DNA from 3 places in the Dickeya ananatis genome. Region 2 is predicted to be linked to each of the others. Evidence: predicted binding sites of a transcription regulator. Region 2 holds the regulator's gene; each other region holds the start of a gene.
The links. Region 2 encodes CRP, which controls carbon source genes, mostly activating them, when cyclic AMP is high. Its sites were predicted from a motif close to ATGTGANNNNNNTCACAT; they were not measured.
Positions count from the first base shown of each region.

Region 1: a site for CRP is predicted at 1,196-1,213, ahead of FGI04_RS11355 (beta-galactosidase). Genes of this name have one in related genera too.
Region 3: a site for CRP is predicted at 2,022-2,039, ahead of FGI04_RS09825 (sugar transporter). Genes of this name have one in related genera too.

Region 1 covers NZ_CP040816.1:2,562,081-2,565,234, forward strand. Annotated here, with positions in the region: gene cuyB (cysteate racemase) at 1-12, shown strand, start outside; gene FGI04_RS11350 (LacI family DNA-binding transcriptional regulator) at 100-1,173, shown strand; gene FGI04_RS11355 (beta-galactosidase) at 1,363-3,154, shown strand, end outside.
Region 2 covers NZ_CP040816.1:4,682,031-4,685,184, reverse strand. Annotated here, with positions in the region: gene FGI04_RS20890 (phosphoribulokinase) at 1-84, shown strand, start outside; gene FGI04_RS20885 (OsmC family protein) at 184-591, opposite strand; gene crp (cAMP-activated global transcriptional regulator CRP) at 921-1,553, shown strand; gene argD (bifunctional acetylornithine/succinyldiaminopimelate transaminase) at 1,655-2,878, opposite strand; gene FGI04_RS20870 (aminodeoxychorismate synthase component II) at 3,012-3,154, opposite strand, start outside.
Region 3 covers NZ_CP040816.1:2,230,026-2,233,179, reverse strand. Annotated here, with positions in the region: gene FGI04_RS09830 (amino acid permease) at 1-708, shown strand, start outside; gene FGI04_RS09825 (sugar transporter) at 778-1,965, opposite strand; gene FGI04_RS09820 (2-oxo acid dehydrogenase subunit E2) at 2,150-2,623, shown strand; gene FGI04_RS09815 (alpha/beta hydrolase) at 2,620-3,154, shown strand, end outside.

The DNA of each region.
Region 1 (3,154 bases), 2.1 Mb from region 2:
GTTGCGGCGTAATTTTTCTCTGTTGACCACGGTATGCACTCACCGACATTTGTTATGATAACGTCAGGTGACAATGCAGAGACCGACTGACAGAGCATCATGAAAGCAAAACCAGTAACGCTCAATGACGTGGCAGCTTACGCCGGTGTGTCATACCAAACCGTTTCCCGGGTGCTGAATCAGGCACCTCACGTCTCGATACGCACACGGGAAAAGGTGGAGCAGGCGATGGCCGCGCTCCACTACATCCCCAATCGGGTAGCACAGCAACTGGCGCGCCGCAGTAGCACGACCATTGGGCTGGCGACAATCGATCTATCGCTGCATGCGCCATCCCAAATCGCCGCCGCCATCAAAACGACCGCCAGCGAACTGGGGTTCACGGTGGTGATCTCCATGTTACGTGCGGCCGATGGTAATGACGTCCAGCGCGCCGTTAACGAATTACTGTCACAGCGGGTAGATGGCGTGATCATCAACGTCCCGCTGGAGCAAGAGGAGGCGGAGCACATCCATCAGTTGTGCGCGGCCACACCGGCGCTGTTTCTCGACACGGCACCTACCACCAACCTGCCAAGCGTGATGTTCGACCCGCAGCAGGGTGCGAAGCTGGCTATCGACCATCTGGTAGAAATGGGACATCGTCGCATCGCCTTGCTGACCGGTCCGCAAAGTTCGGTGTCGGCACGTTTGCGCTACGAAGGCTGGCAGAAAGCACTAGCCGCCAACCTGTTAACCCCTTGTGCCATCGCCGAAGGCGACTGGAGCGCCAGTTCAGGGTATCAGCAGGCACATTTACTGCTGGCAAATTCAATCCGCCCCACTGCTATCGCCGTCGCCAACGACCAAATGGCGCTGGGCGTTCTGCGGGCGATTCATGAATACGGCTTGCGCGTACCGGAACAGATCTCGGTCATTGGTTTTGACGATACGCGTGACAGCGCCTATTTCCAGCCGCCGTTAACCACCATCCGTCAGGATTTCAGGCAACTGGGCCGGGAAAGCGTCAACCGGCTGCTGGACTGCCTGCAACACCCGCACACACCAGCCCCACTGCGGTTAAAAACGACCCTGATACCACGTCAAACCACTGCGGCCTGGCGCCCTTCTACCCTGACACCGCAGGATGTCGCCCAGCAGTTGATTAGTCTGGCACGGCAGTTACAGCGTTAGCCGCTCCCTGCGGATGCCGGTTTTGTGATCGATACCACTTTCCGGCATCGCTGCACTTTACTCATATTCGGCAAGCCGCGATCCTGACAGTAAAATTGTGAGCGGATCACAATTTCATTTATCCGCTCATCAGTTGTTTTTAGTCATTCACTTGCAGCCAACTCAGCCAATAAAAGGAAAGCCTGTTTTATGTCCACTGTTTCCGCTTATGTTCCGCTATCTGGCATTTCGCTGGCGGATATTCTGGCCAGACGCGACTGGGAAAACCCGGCCTGCCCGCACATTCGTCGTCTGGACGCTCATCCGCCTTTTTCCAGCTGGCGCGACCTGAATGCTGCACGTGACGATACCTCTTCCGACCGGCGTCAGGTACTGAATGGCGAATGGACCTTCAGCTATTTTACTCGCCCGCAAGCAGTACCAGAACAGTGGCTGACACAGGATTTAAACGATGTCGATCCGATTACCGTCCCCTCTAACTGGCAGCTAGCAGGATACGACGCGCCGATTTACACCAACGTTAAGTACCCCATTCCCGTCAACCCACCATTCGTACCAGAAGACAACCCTACCGGGTGTTACTCGCTCACATTTTCAGTCAATCCCGACTGGTTGGCGCAAGGGCAGACCCGCATCGTATTCGACGGCGTTAACTCTGCTTTTCATCTGTGGTGCAACGGCCAATGGGTCGGTTACTCTCAGGATAGCCGCCTGCCAGCAGAGTTCGACCTGACACCCTGTCTGCAGGTGGGAGAAAACCGGCTGGCAGTGATGGTGCTGCGCTGGTCTGACGGCACCTATCTGGAAGATCAGGATATGTGGCGCATGAGCGGCATTTATCGCGATGTCTACCTGCTGCATAAACCGACAGTACACCTGCGCGACGTGCAACTCACTACCCCACTGCGACACAGTTACACTCAGGGGACATTGTGCGTGACGGCCCTCGCCAACCTGCCGGAAGACCAGACTGATCACTGGCAACTGGCAGTACAGTTATGGCGGGGCGAACGTCTGGTGGGTGAACAGCGCAAACCGTTCGGCACCCCGGCGATAGATGAGCGTGGTGCCTATCACGACAGGGTGAGTCTGCAACTGGAGGTGGCACAGCCCGCCTTGTGGAGCGCGGAAGAACCCAATCTGTACCGGGCGGTGGTGGCGCTGGAGTGCGACGGTACGCTGGTGGAAGCAGAAGCCTATGACGTCGGCTTTCGTGAGGTCGCCATCCGTAACGGCTTGTTGTTGCTCAACGGACAGCCGCTGCTGATCCGCGGTACCAACCGCCATGAGCACCACCCACAGCACGGTCAAGCGATCGATGAAGCGACCATGCGGCAGGATATCCTGTTGATGAAACAGCATAACTTCAACGCGGTACGCTGCTCCCACTACCCTAATCATCCGTTGTGGTATCGGCTGTGCGACCGCTATGGCTTGTACGTGGTCAATGAAGCCAACATCGAAACCCACGGCATGCAGCCGATGAGCCGCCTGTCCGACGACCCGCGCTGGTTACCCGCTTATGCCGAACGCGTCACTCGCATGGTACAACGCGACCGTAATCATCCCTGCATTATTATCTGGTCGTTGGGCAACGAATCTGGCTACGGCCATACCCATAGCGCGCTTTACCAGTGGGTGAAACAGCAAGATCCCACCCGACCGGTGCAATACGAAGGCGGCGGTGCCAATACACCAGCGACCGATATTTTGTGCCCGATGTATGCCCGCGTCGATCAAGACCAGCCCTTCCCCGCCGTCCCGAAATGGTCCATCAAAAAATGGATTGGCCTGCCGGGTGAACACCGTCCGCTGATCCTGTGCGAATACGCGCACGCGATGGGCAACAGTTTTGGCGGCTTTGACCGCTACTGGCAGGCATTCCGCCAGTATCCACGCCTGCAGGGGGGCTTTGTCTGGGACTGGGTGGATCAGGCGCTGCTGCGTGAACAAGACGGCAAAACACACTGGGCCTACGGCG
Region 2 (3,154 bases):
CCGGGTGGCAAAATGGGGCTGGCGATGGAGTTGATCATGATGCCGCTGGTACAGCGGTTGATGGAAGGCAATAAAATCGACTGACACCGGCAATATACCGATGATAAGCACCGATGATAAGCGCCGATGAACCGGCGCTTAACGACGCGGCGGCCAGGACAACACGCCGCCGCGAACAGGCGCTTAATCCAGCGCGATCACTTCATGGCTATGGGTAATGTTCACGGCTTTTCCCAGCATCAACGCCACAGAGCAGTATTTTTCGGCTGACAGCGACACCGCACGCTCCACGGCTTTATCGCCCAAGCCCTTGCCGGTGACGATAAAATGCAGGTTGATGGCGGTGAACAAACGCGGTGCTTCCTCACGGCGTTCAGACGTCAGGCGGACTTCACAATCCACCACGTCATGACGGCCTTTTTGCAGGATAGACACCACATCGATGGCGCTGCATCCGCCTGCGGCCATCAGTACCATTTCCATCGGGCTGGGCGCTTTATCGCCTGCGTTGCCGTCCATCAGCAGTTGATGTCCGGAAGCGGATTCACCAAGAAATGTTAACCCTTCAACCCATTTCACCCGCGCCTGCATAATTTTGTCCTCAATCAATTATTTTTGAAATTTTACATCGCTTATGTACAAAAAAGCCTGATAATCAGAGCTTAATCATGCTGAAGCGAGACAACACAAGACACTACACTCAACCTGTGTTACAAACAAAAGCGTAAACCGGCATGTGTTGTTGCGTCGATGCCTGACCCACCACCGGCTTACTGGCGTCATCTGATAGACAGCCTCAGTATATTCCCTGACGTCATTCCGCCAGGACGGAATTGAATTATAACTATGTTATCACGCCGTACAGGGAACTCTGAGCCCTGTGATTTGCGCAGTGAATTAACAACAGAGGATAACAGCGAATGGTTCTCGGCAAACCGCAAACAGACCCGACTCTCGAATGGTTCCTTTCTCATTGCCACATTCACAAGTACCCATCGAAGAGCACCCTAATCCACCAGGGTGAAAAAGCAGAGACGCTTTACTACATCGTGAAAGGCTCGGTTGCCGTGCTGATCAAGGATGAAGAAGGCAAGGAAATGATTCTGTCTTATCTGAATCAGGGCGATTTTATCGGCGAACTTGGCTTGTTTGAAGACGGGCAGGAACGCAGTGCGTGGGTCCGGGCGAAAACAGCCTGTGAAGTTGCTGAAATCTCCTATAAAAAATTCCGCCAGCTCATCCAGGTCAACCCGGACATTCTGATGCGCTTGTCCTCACAGATGGCACGTCGTCTGCAGGTTACCTCGCAAAAAGTCGGCAACCTGGCATTCCTCGACGTGACGGGTCGCATCGCGCAAACCCTGCTTAATCTGGCCAAACAGCCGGACGCCATGACCCACCCGGATGGTATGCAGATTAAGATCACCCGTCAGGAAATCGGCCAAATCGTCGGCTGTTCCCGCGAAACTGTCGGCCGTATTCTGAAAATGCTGGAAGACCAGAACCTGATCTCCGCCCACGGTAAAACCATCGTGGTATACGGTACTCGCTGATTCGCATTCACCGGATCAACATCCATCGGCCCAACTCAGCCGGATCAAAAAGAGCGTGCCCAGGCACGCTCTTGTCGTTTTAGTAGAGAGGAAAGCGCGGCTTATGCGCCCTTCACTACCTGTGCCACGGCTTTTTCAAACAGCGCCATCCCCTGGTCTATCTCTTCCGGGGTGATCACCAGAGACGGCACAAAACGGATCACATCCGGCCCCGCCACCAAAATCATCAACCCCAGATCTGCCGATGCCGCCAGAAAATCACGGGCGCGGCCATGCCAGGCCGGTTTCAGTTGTGCGCCTAGCAGTAAGCCCATGCCACGAATTTCATCAAAAATGCCGTACTGGGCGTTGATGCGCTCCAGCGCAGACACAAAACGCGCATGGCGATCGACCACGCCGGACAGCACTTCCGGTGTATTGATCACATCCAGCGCCGCTTCCGCCACCGCGCAAGCCAGCGGGTTGCCGCCATAGGTGGTGCCGTGCGTCCCGACTGCCATCACCGACGCAATCTCTTCCGTGGTCAACATGGCGCTGATCGGGAAGCCGCCGCCCAGCGCTTTCGCGGTGGTCAGAATATCCGGTGTGATACCGTAGTGCATATAAGAGAACAGCTTACCGCTGCGGCCCATACCACACTGCACTTCATCAAACACCAGCAGCGCCTGATACTGATCGCACAGCTCACGCACCCCCTTGAGGAAAGCCGGTGTCGCAGGCGTAATGCCGCCTTCGCCCTGAATCGGCTCCAGCACCACGGCACAGGTGTGGTCATCCATCACGGCTTTGACCGCGTCCAAATCGTTGAACGGCACGTGCACGATATCCGCCGGTTTCGGGCCGAAGCCATCGGCATATTTCGGCTGACCACCGACCGACACGGTAAACAAGGTACGGCCATGAAACGACTGATAAAACGAAATTATCTTGGTTTTGTACGGGCTATGACGGGTAATGGCGTAATGCCGTGCCAGTTTGAACGCCGCTTCATTGGCTTCTGCACCAGAGTTGGCGAAAAACACACGATCGGCAAACGTGGCGTTGATCAGTTTGGTCGCCAGACGCAGCGCCGGTTCGTTGGTGAATACGTTGCTGGTGTGCCACAGGGTTTCACCCTGCTCTTTCAACGCCGCCACCAACGCCGGATGGCAATGTCCCAGCGCGGTTACCGCGATGCCACCAGAAAAATCGATATATTCTTTGCCCTGCTGATCCCAGACACGGCTCCCTTTGCCTTTTACCGGCACAAACTGCGCGGGTGCATAAACCGGAAGAATTACCTTATCGTAAGTATCCCGTGTTACTGCTGCTTTCTCTGTCGCCATTTGCTGCCCCGTTGTCATATCCCGTAGTGTGGAGTGAAGATCTTAAGTGAAAATATAATCAATAAATATGCATAAAAAATCAAAAATAGGCAATCACTAATCCGATACGCCCGGCCTGCCCTGCGCTATCCGACTATAAATCAAGGAAATTTTTCAATAGCTGATGCCCTTGCTGGCTGAGGATGCTTTCTGGATGAAACTGCACACCTTCCAGCGGCAACGAACGATGACGTATTCCCATGATCTCGTCGATATCACCGTCAAGCTCAGTCCAGG
Region 3 (3,154 bases), 2.3 Mb from region 2:
TATATCTTCGCGATTCTGATAATCAGCCTGCTGGTGCCTTATACCGACCCTAATCTGCTGCGTAACGATGTGAAAGATATCAGCGTTAGCCCGTTCACGCTGGTGTTTGAGAATGCAGGCTTGCTGTCGGCTGCTGCCGTCATGAATGCGGTTATCCTGACGGCGGTGTTGTCGGCAGGTAACTCCGGTATGTATGCCTCTACCCGCATGTTGTTCACGTTGGCGCAGGAAGGGAAGGCACCGGCGTGCTTTGGCAAACTCTCACAAGGCGGGGTACCACGTAATGCGTTGTACGCAACGACGGTGGTCGCAGGGTTGTGTTTCCTGTCGTCGATGTTCGGCAATCAGACGGTGTACCTGTGGTTGCTGAATACCTCCGGTATGACCGGGTTTATCGCCTGGCTGGGCATTGCCATCAGCCACTACCGTTTCCGCCGCGGTTATGTCGCACAAGGGCATGACTTGAAGGCACTGCCGTACCGCTCTGGCTTTTTCCCATTAGGGCCTATCTTTGCTTTCATACTCTGCCTGGTGATTACGTTGGGGCAGAATTATCAGGCGTTTCTGGCTGATAAGATTGACTGGTATGCCGTGACGGCGACGTACATCGGTATTCCACTGTTTCTGGCTATCTGGCTGGGCTATCGTCTGGTGAAAAAATCACGGGTAGTGAAATACAGTGAGATGACCTTCCCGGAATACAAGTAACGGTTTTATAGACAAAAAAGCCAGTCGGTAACCCGACTGGCTTTTTTTTACGCCTAAAAGAAGTCGTATTTAAATGCGGGAATGCACCAGTCTCACATTGCGATAAACCGTGAGCAGCAGCGCGACCAGTGCGAACAGCACCAGCGGTGCGCCGACATAACCGATTTTATCCATGCCCAGATGCAGACTCACCTGGCTCCCCAACAGTGCGCCCCCGCCGATACCGAGGTTGAACAAGCCGGAGAAAATCGACATGGCGACATCGCTGGCATCCGGCGCCAGTGACAATACTTTGGCTTGCATCGCCAGACCAATCGCCATCATCGCCAGTCCCCAGACCAGACACAGCAGCGTCAGGCTGAAGGGGTGAGCAGACAGCGGCATCAGCAGTGTCAGACAGCCTAGCAACAACAACATGGCCGTCACCAGAAACGCCAGCGGGAAACGCTCGCTGTAGCGGCTGTAGAGCATACTGCCCACAATGCCGGCACACCCGAATAGCAACAGAATCAGGGTAGTGAAGTTTTCCGGCAGACCGGCCACGGTCTGGATAAAGGGTTCAATATAGCTGTAAGCCGTGAAGTGTGCCGTCACGACCACCACCGTTAGCAGGTAGATACCGACCAACGCCGGGCGGCGGAACAGTTTCGGCACACTGGACAACGAACCGGAATGCTCGCTCGGCAGTAATGGCAGCAAACGCGCCAGCAGGATCATGGCAACGGTCGCGCCTGCGGCGATGGTCAGGAAGGTGATTCGCCAGCCGAGGTATTGACCGATAACCCGTCCCAGCGGCAGCCCCAGAACCATCGCCAGTGACGAGCCGGTGGCGATGAGCCCCAATGCCTGCGCCCGCTTGCCGTGGGGGGCCATTCGAATCGCCAGGGAGGCGGTAATAGACCAGAATACCGAGTGCGCCAGCGCGACACCGGCTCGGGAAAGGACCAGCACGGTAAAGTTCCAGGCAACGGCAGACAGCAAATGGCTGAGAATAAACAGACTGAACAGCCCGATCAGTAACTTGCGGCGCTCAATGCCGCTGGTCAGCAACATGCAGATCAGCGAGGCGAGCGCCACTATCCAGGCATAAATGGTGATCATCAGCCCAACATCTTCGGTTTTCATGGCAAAGGTATTGGCGATGTCACTCAGCAGCCCCACCGGAATAAACTCCGTGGTGTTAAAAATAAACGCGGCCACGGCCAGCGTCACCACGCGTAACCAGGCGGTGGCGCGTGAAGGGGAAGCGGATGTCATAGCAGGATCCTGAACGGGGGTGACGAGCATGCTATTGTAGTGAAGTGTGGGTAAAAATGCGATTACGATCACATTTCAGTCAGAAGACAGCATCGTGCAGCGCAGGCGCGCCTCGTGATAACGCACTGGCCGCACATCATGCAGACACTGTGGTAAAAGCACCCGGGTCACGCTGGAAAAGACGTTGAACGGCGTATCCGGGGTCTATTCCCGGGTCATCAAGCATACCGAAAAGCTGTCTGTTGCCGATATCGGGCGGACGCTGCAACAGTTCAAGCAAGAGGACGCGGCGACCAGCGAGCATTACAAAAAAATTCGTTTTATTCAGCGTTTGCCGACGTGGCTCGCCGGTTTGCTGCTGCGTTTGGCCATGTTGTCGCCAAAACTGCAGGCGGAGACCTGGGGGAGCTTTACCGTGACATCGCTGGGGAAAAACGGCCCTGATGCCTGTATCCCGATTTCCGGTTCCACGTTCACATTCACGGTGGGAGTGATCAACGAAAGGGTGTCGCGGCCTTCACATGACATGGCGGTGTCACAGGTGGTGAACCTGACCATGGTTTTCGACCACCGGGTACTGGACGGCAGACTGGCATCGGAATTTCTGACACGGATAAAAAGCAACATGGAAGGTTTTGCACTGGAGTCATCATCATGATGCTTGATGAACTCAAAAATTTTGTACTGCTACACAGCTATGTGTTGAACGTCGGTGCGGAAACTCGCGCCATTCTGCCAGATATTCATCATCTGGGTGATGATGCGCCGCATAGCTGGAGCCAGATGTTTTACCATCAGGCGCAACAGCATGAAAAGCAAGGCGAGTGGCTCAAGGCCTGTTCGCTTTACAATCTGGCGCGTTTTCCCTATCCAGAAACACCACTTCAGCATGAATGCAACCAGCATTGCCAGCGGTTGTTTCATCAGCAGTATATCGAGAGTGGTGTGGTAACGCGGGTCAGCCTGTCGCAGGGACGGCAGGTGTGCTACGTCAGGAAAAAGAACACCAATAACGTCATCATTATCAATGGGGGCATCATCTCGCTAAAAGAGCAGTGGGTGAATCTGGTGGGGCTGTTCGAGCGTTTCGACGTGACCGTGGTGCTGACAGAAATGCCGGGGGTGGGAGAAAACCAACTGCCGTATAACGAACAGTCTTTTCGCATGTACAGCGATGTGCTGGATTATC